Regions from separate parts of the Rossellomorea sp. NS-SX7 genome, predicted to be linked through region 3. Evidence: riboswitches for the same ligand, from Rfam matches in the RefSeq annotation. Region 3 holds a riboswitch; each other region holds the start of a gene.
The links. Region 3 has a riboswitch for S-adenosylmethionine ahead of ACUXV2_RS17390 (methionine ABC transporter ATP-binding protein). Riboswitches for the same ligand answer to the same signal wherever they lie in the genome.
Positions count from the first base shown of each region.

Region 1 (3,719 bases), 2.0 Mb from region 3:
TATTTTCAGGTACTGAAATTAAATCTCCCGGGTCCAGATGGACTTCAAAAAAGTTTCCATCTTTTCCTTGAATGATAAAAACTCCATGCCCGCTTACAATAAAACGGACTTCATCGTCTGTGTGATGATGCTCCTGTTGAAAATTCTTCAGCAGTTCTTCCAAATTAGGTGTGTTAGATGATAGAGAAATGACATCCCAGGCTTGGTAACCCCTTCTCTCAGAAATGTCTTCTATTTCTTCTCTGAAAGCTTCTATGATGCTTTCCTTATCTTGATCTGATAATACATACTTCCCCTGTAATTCTGCATCTAATTTTGATAGATTCCAATTCTCATATATAACCCCTTGTTCACCTAGAAAAGTACTAACCTCTTCTTGATTGTCCACTATTTCACTTGATCCTTGAACTTTAATCGTCGCCATTGTTTATCTTCCTCCTATAGTTGTTGAGTGGTCTTCTTTAATGATAGTAGTGACAATTGATATTGAAATAGAAACTCGCAAGCTTCCAGAAGCTTTTTAGCCTCAAAAGCGTTTCTCCCCCATACCGTGATGCCATGATTGCGGATCAAAACAGCTCCTTTATCATCAAGGACATGGCGGGAAAATTCTTCGGATAAAGAAGGAATATGGGCATAATTAGGAATGATGGGGATGGTCAGCGTATCATCTTGTTCCCACTTATCAAAAGCCTTAATCAATTCCTGATTCTTGAACGTAACTTCACCTCTGTCCCCATAAAGCTCACTCACAACATTATTCGGGACCGTATGGACATGAAGACTGCATCCTGCCTGGCTTTTTCGAAATATACTGCTATGCAGGAGCGTTTCAGCTGAAGGTCGTAATGTGGTTTCTTCAAGCGCCTCTCCATACTGATCCACAATCAGAAAATCTTCATCCGTTTGCCTCCTCTTATCCTTTCCGCTTGCTGTAACGAGAAAACTGGTTGGGGAAGAGCTGACCCTGATGGCGAGATTTCCACTTGTCCCCATGAACCAGTCCCGGTCTGCAAGCTCTTTCTTAACTTCTGCAAGTTCTTCCCATTCAGCACTATAGTCCTTCACGCCGGAACCTCCTTTTTCAGAAAAGCTATACAATCATGGAACGTTTCAAATTTCTCATACGGAATGGAATATTCCTCACATTTCTCGGCAAGATAATCTCTTGCAAAAACAGTATGGGCATATTTGGACATTTCAATATCTGTAACTGAATCGCCAATCACAATAATGTCATGTTTTTCAGTGATCTCGATGCTTCGAATGATGGACGGTTTACAACACCCGCATTCCCCGTTGTCACATTCAGCATCGCAAGGGAACGGCCAGTGTACTTTGATTGTCTGATCTTCAAACGTTGTTTGGTTACAAAATATGCCGTCAAAAGGACCATACTGCTTTAAAAGTGGATAGACGAAAAAGTCCATTCCTCCGCTTATGATATACAATGGAATGTCATTCTCTTTTGTATATGAAACAAATTCTTTAAATCCTTTTCTGATAACAGATGTCTCTTGTAAATAACTAAGAAGTTCCTCCTTTTTTGAAGAAGGAATCAGATCAAACAATTTTGTGACTCCCTCCCTGATTGACAGTTCACGTGAAAGTATTTGATTTTTAATACTTTCCCATTCCGGAGGAGCGAACTGCTTCATCAAGGAAATAATATTGTCAGTTTCAGTGATTGTCCCGTCAAAGTCACAAAAAATAATGGGCTTACCCACTCACTTTAACCTCCTGTCCCCATAACTGCAGAGCTTGATCAAGTTCAGCATGATTAATAGCTGCATCTGCCAGGGAAGTGCCTTTCAAGACAGCATCGATTGCTTGCAGGAAGGCTTTCCCGCCTCCAACCGCACCGCCGGGATGTCCATGCACTCCCCCACCAGCATTGATGACGCAATTATGCCCAAAGTCGGTCATCAACTGGGGAACCAACCCGGGATGGATACCTGCTGAAGGAACAGGAAATGTTTCCTTAAATTGATCTGATTTTATCAATTCATCCCTGATGGCCAACACTTGTTCTTTTTCTAATGCCACACTCCCATATGGAGATGGGAATAAAGAGAAATCCGCTCCTGTCATTCTTAAAAACTTACCAAGCCACAACGAATAACTTACTCCATATTGTGGAGAAGCAGCTGCAGCCCCCGAGAAAGAAGGATGAGCCATTATTGGGAGTCCGATTTCATGATCTTCCCTTAACTCTTGCAATACATCGAGTCCATAAGTAAATACATTGAATAATAGAGCATCCGCCCCGAGCTCTCTTGCCCTTCTCGCTTTTTCTTTTAAGTCAGTGGTCCTTCCAGACAAGTTGACTGCATACAGAGTTCGTTTTCCTGTTTCTTCATGAACCTCACGAAGTACTTTTTCACCCAATTTGATTCTGTCGACAAATGGTGTCAGTTCGTTATCAAAAAGAATTTCATCGTCCTTGACCAAATCCACTCCGCCCAGTGCCTGAGCTCTAAGCTGGGACTGTAAGTAATGTATGTCCCTGCCGATCACCCCTTTGAAAATGCTCATGACAAGAGGCCTATCTAAAACATTCACTTTTCCCCTGATTCCTTCAATCCCAAATCTGGGACCCGGATACCCTTTCTTTAAATCCCTTGAAAATTGAATATCCTTGAGTTTAACCTGACCATCAAGTGATAGTTTGCCAAAGACGGTTGTAAGGATCGCCGGTATATCATTGGAATAGTTCCCTGAAGGATAGGCGATTTGAATTTCCGCCGTACCTCCCTCTCTTCCTTCTTTTTCTTTCACCTCGACTACCCGGCCTTTGTACTTTCTTAATTGTTCTTTCTCCAGCAATGGAAGATCGGTCCATGAACCGACAGTGAGTCCAAGAGCGATTCCTTCCGCTTTTTTTTCAAAGGATCCGTTTTTTCCTGATAAGACATATGTAGCAATTACTTCTCCCACTCCAGTTGCCTCCCATCTTCATTGTTTTTTCGAAATCACTGATTGGCGTAAAATAAAAAAACCCCTTCGATAAGAAGAGGTTTGTCTATTACTCTGTCTTATCTCTCAGCAAATAAACTGCTGCAAGAATTAGCACCGTGCTTGGATAAGTCGGTTGCCGGGCTTCATAGGGCTGGTCCCTCCGCCTGCTCTTGATAAGAAAAATCATATGCTATTGTATTTTATTTCAGTTGGATTATGGCATCATTTTTCATTTCTGTCAATCTTTTTTATCAAACAATTTCAAATTTTCAATCCTTCCCACAGCTTCTTCAAGGCGTTCTACACTGGTCAATAATCCTACTCGGACATATCCTTCACCATGCTCCCCAAACCCTACACCTGGCGCTACAGCCACTTTAGCCTCTTCGAGGAGATAATCAGAAAACTCCACAGAAGAAAATCCTTCAGGAACCTTAAGCCAAGCAAAAAAGGAGCCAGCAGGCGCTTTTACGTCCCATCCGATTTTCTGTAAACCGTCTATCAATGTTTTTCTTCTTGATTCATAGGTATCAACCAATTCTTCAACGCATTTCTGAGGCCCGAGCAAAGCAGCCTCTGCGGCTTCCTGGACAGCCCCGAAAAGGCTGACATACAGATGATCCTGAAGAATGTTGAGGGCGTCGATCACACTTTTGTTCCCGACTGCGAAGCCCACTCTCCAACCTGCCATATTATAGGTTTTTGAAAGCGTATAAATTTCAATCCCTGTATCCTTTGCACCTTCTGCTTCTAAAAAGCTG
Region 1 is NZ_CM128249.1:1,217,928-1,221,646, reverse strand. It holds gene ACUXV2_RS05940 (1,2-dihydroxy-3-keto-5-methylthiopentene dioxygenase) at 1-424, opposite strand, end outside; gene ACUXV2_RS05935 (methylthioribulose 1-phosphate dehydratase) at 439-1,068, opposite strand; gene ACUXV2_RS05930 (2-hydroxy-3-keto-5-methylthiopentenyl-1-phosphate phosphatase) at 1,065-1,727, opposite strand; gene ACUXV2_RS05925 (2,3-diketo-5-methylthiopentyl-1-phosphate enolase) at 1,720-2,937, opposite strand; SAM riboswitch class I at 3,033-3,138, opposite strand; gene ACUXV2_RS05920 (aminotransferase class I/II-fold pyridoxal phosphate-dependent enzyme) at 3,197-3,719, opposite strand, start outside.
Region 1: linked by a shared signal. The riboswitch ahead of ACUXV2_RS05925 (2,3-diketo-5-methylthiopentyl-1-phosphate enolase) and the one ahead of ACUXV2_RS17390 (methionine ABC transporter ATP-binding protein) in region 3 are both predicted to bind S-adenosylmethionine.

Region 2 (3,719 bases), 280 kb from region 3:
AAGCCGGCATTGATTCCGGCAGCAGAACCTTCAGGATGATCGTACTCGTCTTTGCCCCCATTGCTTTGGCAGCTTCAATTACGCCTTTATTCACTTCCCGGAGCGCGATTTCGACCATTCTGGCGTAAAACGGTGCCGCTCCAATGATCAATGCCGGCAGAGCAGCATTTGCTCCGCGGATCGTATCCAATAAGAATTTAGTAAACGGAATCAACAGTACAATCAAAATGATGAAGGGAATAGATCTAAATACATTCACCACAGAGCTTGTTACTGTGTAAGTAAGCTTGTTTTCCCACAGATTTTCTTTGGAAGTCAAAAATAATAGGATCCCGAGAATGATACCTAATACAAATGTGATAAGAACAGACATCCCGGTCATATAGAGGGTTTCTGCCGTTGCTTCCCAAAGTTTTTCCCAATCGACATTTGGAAATAGAGTTTCCATCATCCTGCCATCACCTCCACTTTCACCAGCTGGCTTTCAGCAAACTGGAGCGCTGCCCTGAGCTCTTGCTCTGCTCCGTCCAAATGAACAAACAGTGTGCCATATGCTCCTTTTTGTGTTTGAGAAATCTGCCCTTGAAGGATATTCACTTCAAGGTCAAACCTCCTGATCAGCGATGTGATCAACGGCTGACCGGTCGATTCTCCCACAAAAGTGAACTTTAGTACTTTCCCTGTTGGATAACGGTTGCTCAACTGTTCAACCACTTCTTCTGAGTCCTGATCCTGTGATACTTCTTTTACAAAACGCTTCGTTACTTGCTGCTGAGGATTACGGAATACTTCAAGTACATCCCCCAGCTCTGCAACTTTTCCATTCTCCATGACTGCCACACGATGGCAGATTTTTTGAATGACATGCATCTCGTGAGTGATCAGAACGATCGTCAGCCCAAGGCGTTTATTGATATCGACCAATAAGTCGAGGATGGAATCAGTCGTCTGCGGATCCAGTGCAGAAGTTGCCTCGTCACAGAGAAGCACGCTTGGGTTGTTCGCCAGTGCCCTTGCAATCCCGACACGCTGCTTCTGGCCTCCACTCAGCTGTGAAGGGTACGCATCCCCTCTTCCTTCCAGTCCTACCAATGTCAGCAGCTCATTGGCTCTTCGGCTTCGTTCTTTTTTGGAAACACCTGCTATTTCCAAAGGAAACTGAATATTTTCCAGGACTGTTCTTGACCATAATAAATTGAAGTGCTGAAAGATCATCCCTATGGACTGCCTTACTTCACGTAGCTTCCTGCCTTTTATTTTTGACACAGTCTGCCCGTTTACATCGATTGCTCCTTCAGTCGGAACCTCGAGTCCGTTCAACATCCTGATCAGCGTACTTTTCCCTGCACCACTGTAGCCGATCACCCCAAAAATTTCACCTTCCTGAATGGAGAGATTTACTCCATCCACTGCTGAAATGGGCCCTGCTTTAGATTGATAAATTTTCTTCACGTCTGAGATCGTAATCATGCTGCCAATCTCCTTTCTTTTCTTTAGTAAAACGACCGTTATAATAAGAATTAAAACTTCTCTCATCGACAATGCAGGCGCCAGGCACATTAGGAAACAAAAAAAACCTTTCCGCAGATAAGCAGAAAGGCATAATCATATGACTATCCTTCCTCTTATCTTTCAAAGCATGAGCTTTGAGTGAATTGGCACCATTTCAATAAAATTGACGGTTGCCGGGCTTCATAGGGCACGTCCCTCCACCACTCTTAATAAGAGTAAGTCTTATATATTAAGTTAATGAGTGTAAAGTCTCAGAAAATTTGCTACAAAAGTGATTCTATCACCACGTAAATGGGGTGTCAATTCTTTTTTTCAGAAGATTGGAGTAATCGCTATATTTCAACAGTTTCTTTTTTCGTGGATCTTGTCAGCCACAAAACAGACTCGACGAACAGCAGAGGCCGGTAACCTCCCTTGACAGACAGTTGATCATTCTCAACCATTCGAGACAAAAGTTCTTGCCCTTTCAACACACTTATGATCATTTCTTCATTTCCATCAATGACAAATTGAGGCTCGCTTTCAGTTTCGTCTTCCATAATAGAGCATCTTGTATTTGACAGGGATATGGTGTAGCGCTGATCTTTACATTTAAATTCAAGAATGAATGGTTCTGAAGGAAATAACAGCTGCAGATGGTACTTCGAATGACATCGTTCAATTAACGTCTCTAAATAATTTTTCATAAATACCCTCCCGCGAATCTTCTTACTACTACTTAATTCTACTTATGGGTATTTTATCCTTTTTTAGTCGCTCGACATGATTTTGAACAGATCTTGAATTACTGTCGAAATAGACAGTTTTGAATATTCAGAATATAAATTCCGAGCAATTTCTATTTATTTCCCAAGAAATATGTCCTAGTTTGTAGAAAGCTTTTCCCTATTCCAGCTATTGCAGCGCGTGTGGTGCCTCGCACGAAAAACACAAAATAAAAAGACCTTTATCCAAAGGTCTCCGTTTTTTTAAACATTTCATATAGATAGGGAACAGATTGAAAGGCATAGATCCTTTCCCTCTCCTCAGAATTTTTATATAGAATCAAACAAGGCACACTTTCAATCGACTGTTCTTCTGCAAACTGTGGTAAGTAATTCAAATTGACTTTATCAAAATGAAAGGATTGCGGAAGCTTTTTCACGACTTCCATCATTTTGCCTGCTACCTGGCATGTCCCACACATCGGGGTGTAGAGATACACGGCCGTAAGCTCATGTGTGTTTATGGAATCATATAGCGCGCTTGTACTACTTACCTCATTCAACGTCAACTCATCCTTTTTTCCAGATATTCCGTGTGTACATCAATATTGGCACCAATCAGTACAGAGGCCAAGTGATATTCAGGCGCAGAGGCCACTTCTTTATACATCCGGTCGATATATAGGTGCTCTGCCTCCGGAAATTCACGCTTGAATTGTTTCCGCAGCTTCTCTCCTGCATGATCGGCATCAACCAGTATATAAACATCTCTTTGTTCCAGCGAATCAATCAGTTCGTCCATTTTTGTAATGCTGATGGTTCCATTTGTACAGATAATCTCGATCGGTTCTTTAATGATGCCTTCAACTTTTCGTTTATCCGTTGTACCTTCTACGATGATTACTTTTTCATCACCAATTTCAAACATTGTCATCACCTTATCTTTCAGAAAATAAGATTAGGATAGTATATTCAATTAATTAGAGATGATGTCCACTACTTACTTATATCTTCTCATTTTTTTTTGGAAATAGAAAGAAAAAAGACTGAAACCTATATGAAGAGTCATTGAGGTCCAAAGTTGCCTATTGCTTACTCGAGTTTAGTGAAAATAAACAAAAGGGTGCCAGTTCTGTCAGGAGAAGTCTGGCACCCTTTATCGGAAATTAACACCATCCGCCTTCATCGCAGTCAGTATAACGTGCTTCATTTCCTTCTGTGGCGGTGTAGTTCTGAAAGATCTTATTTTCTCTCGCTTCGTAATTAGGCTCCATAGATATCCCTTCTAAAGGCACAGCCATCCTGCCGATCGGCTGATTATCGAGATACAACTCCAGTTCTCCATTTTTAAGTTTTCCGGTCACACGGTCTGTGACATCGAGTTTCTTTGGTTCAAGCGTCATAGGGGTCATCCTTTCTTTAATGGCATCTACCATTAGAATGCCCCAAATGAAAAACAAAACACCTCGAGAATATACTCAAGGTGTCTTCATGTTATTAACC
Region 2 is NZ_CM128249.1:3,215,121-3,218,839, forward strand. It holds gene ACUXV2_RS16095 (methionine ABC transporter permease) at 1-451, opposite strand, end outside; gene ACUXV2_RS16100 (methionine ABC transporter ATP-binding protein) at 448-1,470, opposite strand; SAM riboswitch class I at 1,623-1,728, opposite strand; gene ACUXV2_RS16105 (SCP2 sterol-binding domain-containing protein) at 1,845-2,198, opposite strand; gene ACUXV2_RS16110 (thioredoxin family protein) at 2,459-2,779, opposite strand; gene ACUXV2_RS16115 (toprim domain-containing protein) at 2,782-3,144, opposite strand; gene ACUXV2_RS16120 (YusG family protein) at 3,383-3,619, opposite strand; gene gcvH (glycine cleavage system protein GcvH) at 3,714-3,719, opposite strand, start outside.
Region 2: linked by a shared signal. The riboswitch ahead of ACUXV2_RS16100 (methionine ABC transporter ATP-binding protein) and the one ahead of ACUXV2_RS17390 (methionine ABC transporter ATP-binding protein) in region 3 are both predicted to bind S-adenosylmethionine.

Region 3 (3,719 bases):
TTCACCTCCACCGTGTAGCCTTTCTTTTCAAGTCCCGGTTTAATGGCTTTTGTGACCATATCGCTGTATGGGCCGGAAGTCGCGCCGATCGTGATTTCTTTCTTATCCTCCGAGCTTGCTTCTTCCCCGCCGCATGCTGCGAGCAAGCCGACTGTCAATGCTGCTGCTAAAAGTAAAATCCATTTTTTCATGAAATCTCCCCCTGAATGGTTTATCGTTTATCTACTGATCTTGCAAGAACATCACCAGTGTATTGAATGAGCTGCACCAGGCAGATGAGTATAACAACCGTTGTAATCATGACCGTATTGTCATAACGGTAATAACCGAACCGGATCGCCAGGTCACCGACTCCGCCTCCTCCGACGATACCAGCCATCGCAGAGTAGGCGACGAGACTGATCGTTGTGATCGTGACGGCCTGTATGACCGCCGGCTTCGCTTCCGGCAAAAGGACATCCTTGATGATCATCCATGGACTCGCCCCCACCGACACCGAAGCTTCAATCACTCCCTTATCAATCTCGCGAAGGGCCGTCTCTACCATTCTTGCAAAAAACGGAATCCCTGCCACAGACAGCGAAACGGAAGCTGCCGTTGGTCCGATCGTTGTTCCCGTCAATAGTTTGGTAAGAGGTAAAAGGGCCACTAATAATATGATGAACGGAATCGAACGCACCATGTTGACGACGAAGCCGACGATTTTCTTGATGAATCCGTTCTGCAGGAACAACCCCTTATCTGTCACAAAAAGGAGAATACCCAGAGGCAGACCCAATATAATCGCTGCCCCTAACGAAATCCCCACCATATACACGGTTTCCAGAAACGCTTTATTCAACTCTGGCAAAATCGCAATCAATGAATCAGGCAGCACGGTCCAGCACCTCCAGGCTTTGTGTTTTGGCAGTTATGTAGCGGATGGCTGCCTGTATTTCAGTCTCGTCACCGATCAGTTCCATGATGAAAATTCCGAGCGGTGTTTCCTGTATATACTCGATTTTTCCGTGAAGGATATTGCCTCGGACCTTGTACTTCTGGAACACCTCGGACACGACGCTCTCCTCTGCAATCGATCCTTTAAACTGGATTTTGATGAGCTTGCCCTTTCTGCTCTTCAGTAAGTGCGGCGGCAATTCAAACTGCAGGATGTTCTCGATGAACTGCTTCGTGAGCGGCTGCTTCGGATTTGAGAAAAGGTCGTACACCGCTCCTTCTTCCACGATTCTTCCGTCTTGCATAACGGCCATCCTGTCGCAGATTTCCTTTACGACTTCCATTTCGTGCGTGATAAGGACGATGGTCAGTCCAAGCTGTTTGTTGATGTCTTTTAACAGTTTTAAGATGGACTTCGTCGTGCTGGGATCCAGTGCCGAAGTGGCTTCATCACACAGCAGGACGGATGGATTGTTGGCCAGTGCCCTTGCGATGCCGACGCGCTGCTTCTGTCCCCCGCTCAGCTGTGCGGGATAAGCATCGGATTTGTCACTCAACCCGACCATCTCCAATAGTTCCGACACCCTCGGCTCGATATCTGCTTTTGGGACTTTGGCTGCTTTTAAGGCAAAGGCAAGATTCTCATAAACGGTTTTCGCTTTGATGAGGTGGAAGTGTTGAAAAATCATGCTGATCTTCTGACGTGCGAGGCGCAGCTCTCTAGAAGACAGCTTCGTCAAGTCCTGACCGTCGATGATGATCTCCCCTGACGTCGGCTTTTCCAACAGATTCAGACAGCGGATAAGTGAACTTTTCCCTGCCCCGCTGTATCCGACGATGCCGAAAATCTCTCCTTTTTCAATGCTGACAGAGACGTTATCCACCCCCAGCACCGTTTGCTTTTTTGTTTTGTACTCTTTCACAAGATTATTAATTTGGATCATCTTCAACACCCCTTTACTTTGTAAATGGCAGCCGGCTTTTTTTTACCGTGCATCAATTAAGGTTCAAGCAAGTTTTAACCAAATAAAAAATGCTCCTTTCCATTAACTGAAAGAAGCATCGCCCATCTATCATCGACTTATCTTTCAGAATGAAATTCATTCTGCAGGAATTAGCACCGTTCCATATAGGAGGTTGCCGGACGTCATAGGGCCTGATCCCTCGGTCGCTCTTGATAATTGAATGTATTTAATTTTCGGATTTTTTATCTTATAGGAGATATTATATGGTTTGTTTTGGAAAGTCAATGAGGGATTTGAACGGATTTTATATGTAAGCGTTATCTTTGTTTAAGGGACGGGGAAAATTTTTTTGTAGTTTACTCTTTTGAACACCGCTGTTGATTTCCGCGCAAGACTTCGCTTTCCGCGGGTGACCCGTGAGCCTCCTCGTCGCTGCGCTCCTGCGGGCTAGAAGAGCGGAGGCGGCTCGCTCAGCCCCGACAAGCATAAGATGAATGGGCCGGGAAGGCGCCTTTTGCCTTCTTGGACCATTTAGCTTATGACCTCGAGGGGCTAGCCGCAGGAGCTGGACAAGTCTCACATTAGTCACTTCTCCCGCAGGAGTCTTCGTCTTGCACTCCAATCAACGCTAGAGCAAGCGGAAATTTATTATTACCGTTTTCAAAACCTGAAATATTGATTCTCCCTCAACTCCCTTTTGAGGCATCCCTCTTTTTTTAAACAAACGTTTGATTAACACTTCAAAACCTTATTACTGTATGCTTTTTAAGGTTTAAACAAACGTTTAATTAAATTTAAAAAACCCACCTCGATTTAGATTTCGAGATGGGCTTGTTTCATTTATTATAAAACTTCATAATCCGTCACATTACGTTCAACCACACGGGCTCCTTCGACGCTTACAAGTGCTCCGCCAGTGCTTCCGAATACGCCGGTTGCGATCAGGTTGTCCATTGCTGCTTTCACCTGGATGGTATCGATCGGGTCGATTGGATCGTTGACGCTGATTTTCGCTGACTTCCCGGTGTCCGTTTTGAATTGAAGTTCAAGTACCTTTGCCATAGTATCATTCCCTCCTTTCTACTGAGATTCAATGTTCATTACGCGTTGATATCGAAGTTTTGGATCTTTTCTACGTTGAATAAGTTTTTCTCCGAAAGACCTGCGAGCGATTGAGCTGCGCTGTGCATCTCATCCGGAGTGGCCGAGCCTTTGATGTAGCTGTATGATTTGTATTTATACTTCGGGTTTCCTTTCTCATCCATTCCGTCGTTGAATGCAAATCTCAGCTTCGTTCCTTTCAAATCCGCTGTTGCCATGGTGCCTCACCTCCTTTCACCTTTTATATAGGGATTGGAGGTGGAAAAGGACACCTTTGGATGAAAAAAGATTTGTTGTTTTTGTGGTGCCTTGTTTTGTGGTGCCAGGCACAATGTAGGTGTTCTGTGCCTGGCACAATCGGGGCTTTTTGTTCCTGGCACAAATCAGGTTGATTGTGCCTGGCACCATAACCGGTGATTGTTCCTGGCTTAAAACAGGAACATTTGTGCCTGGCTCAATTCAAAGGGTTTGAGCCTGGCTCAGATTTTCAACTTATATCGATAATCGCGATTCTCCCACTCCCACCCCTCTCAACCAAACAAAAAAAGCCCTCCCTGGACCAACATCATCCAAAAAGAGCTTTTCCTTATTTACCCGCTGCTTCACTGCAGCTTTCCCGCTTCACCAAATGAACCGGTACCACTACTTTCTTTGCCAATTCGCGCTTTGATTGAATCTGATCGAGCAGCAGTTCGACCGCTGATTCTCCCATGAATT
Region 3 is NZ_CM128249.1:3,494,430-3,498,148, forward strand. It holds gene ACUXV2_RS17380 (MetQ/NlpA family ABC transporter substrate-binding protein) at 1-191, opposite strand, end outside; gene ACUXV2_RS17385 (methionine ABC transporter permease) at 212-877, opposite strand; gene ACUXV2_RS17390 (methionine ABC transporter ATP-binding protein) at 867-1,880, opposite strand; SAM riboswitch class I at 2,015-2,120, opposite strand; gene ACUXV2_RS17395 (DUF2922 domain-containing protein) at 2,745-2,963, opposite strand; gene ACUXV2_RS17400 (DUF1659 domain-containing protein) at 3,002-3,220, opposite strand; gene ACUXV2_RS17405 (LacI family DNA-binding transcriptional regulator) at 3,589-3,719, opposite strand, start outside.

Region 4 (3,719 bases), 2.0 Mb from region 3:
AAAAGTGCTGGCGCATCATGCAAGTGTCCTTGATCGCTTCACGAATAAAGGGGAAGGGGATCCTGAAATGCACGATAAAATACTGAAAGAGAAACAAAAAGTGTTGAATAACTTCATGGAGAAGAATGGAAGATTGAAATCCATACCTGCTCAACAAAAGAAGAAACTTTTCCTGCTTGAACACATGGTAGAAGGATTGAAGGTTGGGACAAAATACAGTGAAAAAGAAATCAATGAGTACATCAAGCAATTTCATGACGATTTTGCAACCTTAAGGAGGGAGTTCATCATCCACCAGTTCATGTTCAGGGAAAATGGTATTTATGAACTGAATCCAAAGGAAATGTGGGGATCCACTCCCTTATATAAGTGATGTTTGGATGTGAAAAACCTTCCGGTGAAGGAAGGTTTTTTTGTTAGGATTGAGAGATCACTTTTCTGATGCTTTCATCATAGGAAGGGGTAAGGATGCCTTTTTCGGTGATGATTCCTGTAATTAATTCATGCGGGGTTACATCAAACGCAGGGTTATATACAAGTGTATCCCGAGGGGGAATCCTATGACCATTTATTTCAGTCAGCTCTTCCGGGGCACGCTCTTCAATCGGGATGCTGCTGCCTGAAGGAAGGGTAATATCAAATGTAGAAGAAGGAGCTGCCACGTAAAATGGGATATCGTAATGGTTACACAAAATGGCGAGCATTGATGTCCCGATCTTGTTTGCTGTATCTCCATTTGCAGCTATCCTGTCTGCCCCTACAATCACAGCTTCTACATTTTTCTCCTTTATCGTATGTGCGGCCATACTGTCTGCTATTAGTGTTACGTTTACACCTGACTGCTGCAATTCCCAGGTTGTTAAACGTGAACCTTGAAAAACTGGTCGTGTTTCACAGGCATATACATGGAACGTTTTACCTTGTTCAGACCCTAAATGAAATGGTGCCAATGCTGTCCCGTATTTGCTGGTTGCGATTGATCCTGCATTGCAGATGGTCATGATGGTGCTTTTATCATTTAGTAATTGTAGGCCATACTCTCCGATTTTCCTGCATGTGACTTCATCTTCGGCATGAAGGTGAATGGCTGAGTGCAGAAGGATTGTTTTTGCTTCATTGACAGACTGTGCCCGTTCAATTGCATTCTGTAACGAATCCAGTGCCCATCCCAAATTTACTGCAGTGGGCCGGGAGGAAAATAAATAATCTTTATCCTCTTTGAATTTTCCCATGAATTCAGCCAGGCATCCTGTATCATATCGATTCATGGATAAAGCAAGCCCATAGGCGGCAGTAATACCGATCGCGGGCGCTCCTCTTACCTTCAATGTGACGATTGCGTCATAGAATTCCTTTAGCGAATAGAGTTGAAGATATTCAACTCTATGAGGCAGCTTTTGCTGGTTTAATAGTTCTAAATGATCATCTCGAAAAATGAATGATGTCGGAATGGTGGTTGTGTGCGTCATGATTGGCTCCTTATGTTGTATGATTTCGTATGAATTCTGTAAGTTCTTCAATTGTTGAGAACGTATGCCTTTTCAGAATCAATTCTCTTCCTAAAGAAAGACAGGTACTTTTAGCCAGTAATCTCTTATCTTTATCTGGAATGGAATCAAGATCTGCAACATGTGCAAGGCCCACGGTTCTCCTGATGAGTTCACACCCGCTGAATCCTGCACTGTCTTGAAAGGCTTTATTCAATACATAATCCAAGTATCCATTCACCTTGGTGTATGCATCTCCGCTTTCCTGCCAATGTCTCGAAAAAGTTTCTGAGAAAACGTTCCATGTAATGGTGATGTGCTGGAGGATTTCATCTTTTCCTTTACTGTCCTCCCTCGCAATTACCTGGAAGATCAGGTTTGCAATGAATTGACCGACATCGAAGCCGATCGGTCCATAAAAAGCAAATTCAGGATCAATCACCTTCGTATGATTTTCATCTGCAAAAATACTTCCAGTGTGAAGATCACCATGCAACAGGGCCTCACTCTCTGTAATAAAACTTTTCTTCAATTTCGCCACTTCAAGTTTCAGACTGAAATCATTCCACAGTTCCTTGAGAAGAGGGAGCAGTTCTTCCTCATAATCATTCGTTTCACTATTGAAGAAGGGATCGGTCAAAACAAGATCCTCTGTAATCTTACATAGTTCAGGGTTGGAAAAGGTTTTGACATATTCTTTTTTCTTAAAAGGATGCAGGGCATAGTCAGATGTATGATAAAGGGTGTTTGCCAGAAAGGTCCCGATATGCTCAGACAAAAGTGGGTAGGTGACTCCACTCATCAGTCCTGAACGTACAATCGTCAGGGAACTTAGATCTTCCATAACAGTGACAGCAAGTTTGTCATCACTGTAGTATACCTGGGGGACATGATCTTGGGCATGTGTTTGCTGCAGTTTCAACGCATTTGCTTCAATTCTGGCGCGGTCCACCGTCAATGGCCAGCTTTCGCCAACCACTTTTGCATAAGGCAAAGCCTGCTTCATGATGATTCCTTTTCTGCCTTTTTCACTTATTTGAAACACCAGGTTTAAGTTTCCATCCCCGATTTCACGGCAGGTCAATTCCGCTCCTTTTTCAAAGAAGTTCAGACTGATTGCTAAATCCAGTGCGGTTTGTTCATTTAACGATTGATAACCTGTGACAGGACTGATTGACATAATGGTTCCCCCTAAATCGATAAATTGATTTTGGAGGCTTTTCATATGGGTAATAAGAAAAGCCTCTTTCATTGATGGAAAGAGGCTTAAAGATCGGATCTTATTCGCCTCTTATCTCTCAGAAAGGTGTTCTTTCTGTTGGAATTAGCACCGTGCCTTATGGAATAATCCGGCGCATATTGCGCCCCGTTTCACAACGGTATTACGGTCGGTTGCTGGGCTTCACAGGGCCAAATCCCTCAGCCAGCTCTTGATAAGAGTGATATTTAGTTTAAATGGCTTCACGCTGTTTGATTTGAATAGTACCATTTTTTGAAACATAGAGTCAATGGATTTTTGGGAAAATTTAAAATTAATAGAATTCAGGACGCCGGTCTTGAAAAATCGGTATCTTCTTTCTTACTTCTTCCACTTCATTCAAATCGATATCAGAGACGATTAACTCTTCTTCGCGGGTTCCTTCCGCAATGATTTCCCCCCAGGGACTGATAATCAATGAATTTCCGCCAAATTCATTATTTGGATCACTGCCTGCACGATTACAAGCAATGACGAAACATTGATTTTCAATGGCTCTTGCCAATAAAAGGGTCTTCCAATGAGTAATCCTTTCTGCTGGCCATTGTGCAACCACGAACACAACTTTAGCCCCTCCGATGGCATGTTTTCTAAACCATTCCGGGAAGCGGATATCATAGCAGATCATACCGGCCATCTCAGTGTCCATCAGTGTGAATGAGCCATCTTCTTTACCGGGAAGCAGGTAATGATGTTCATCCATCAGTTTGAATAAATGGAGTTTATCATACTGTTTTATCATATTCCCTTTGTTATCAAAAACGAGAAGAGTATTGGAAATCCCTTCTTTTGTTTTCTTTGCAATTGATCCGCCGACAATATGTATGGAGTGGCGCGCGGCCAGTTCTGAAAGAAAGTCAGAAATATCTTGTGCTTCTTCATCGGCGATTTCCCCGATTCTCGTTAAATCATAACCTGTCGTCCACAATTCAGGAAATACGACGGTATCACAGCCTGCTTCCATCGCTTTCTTT
Region 4 is NZ_CM128249.1:1,213,344-1,217,062, forward strand. It holds gene ACUXV2_RS05900 (DUF2087 domain-containing protein) at 1-373, shown strand, start outside; gene mtnA (S-methyl-5-thioribose-1-phosphate isomerase) at 417-1,469, opposite strand; gene mtnK (S-methyl-5-thioribose kinase) at 1,480-2,667, opposite strand; SAM riboswitch class I at 2,776-2,927, opposite strand; gene ACUXV2_RS05915 (carbon-nitrogen family hydrolase) at 3,020-3,719, opposite strand, start outside.
Region 4: linked by a shared signal. The riboswitch ahead of mtnK (S-methyl-5-thioribose kinase) and the one ahead of ACUXV2_RS17390 (methionine ABC transporter ATP-binding protein) in region 3 are both predicted to bind S-adenosylmethionine.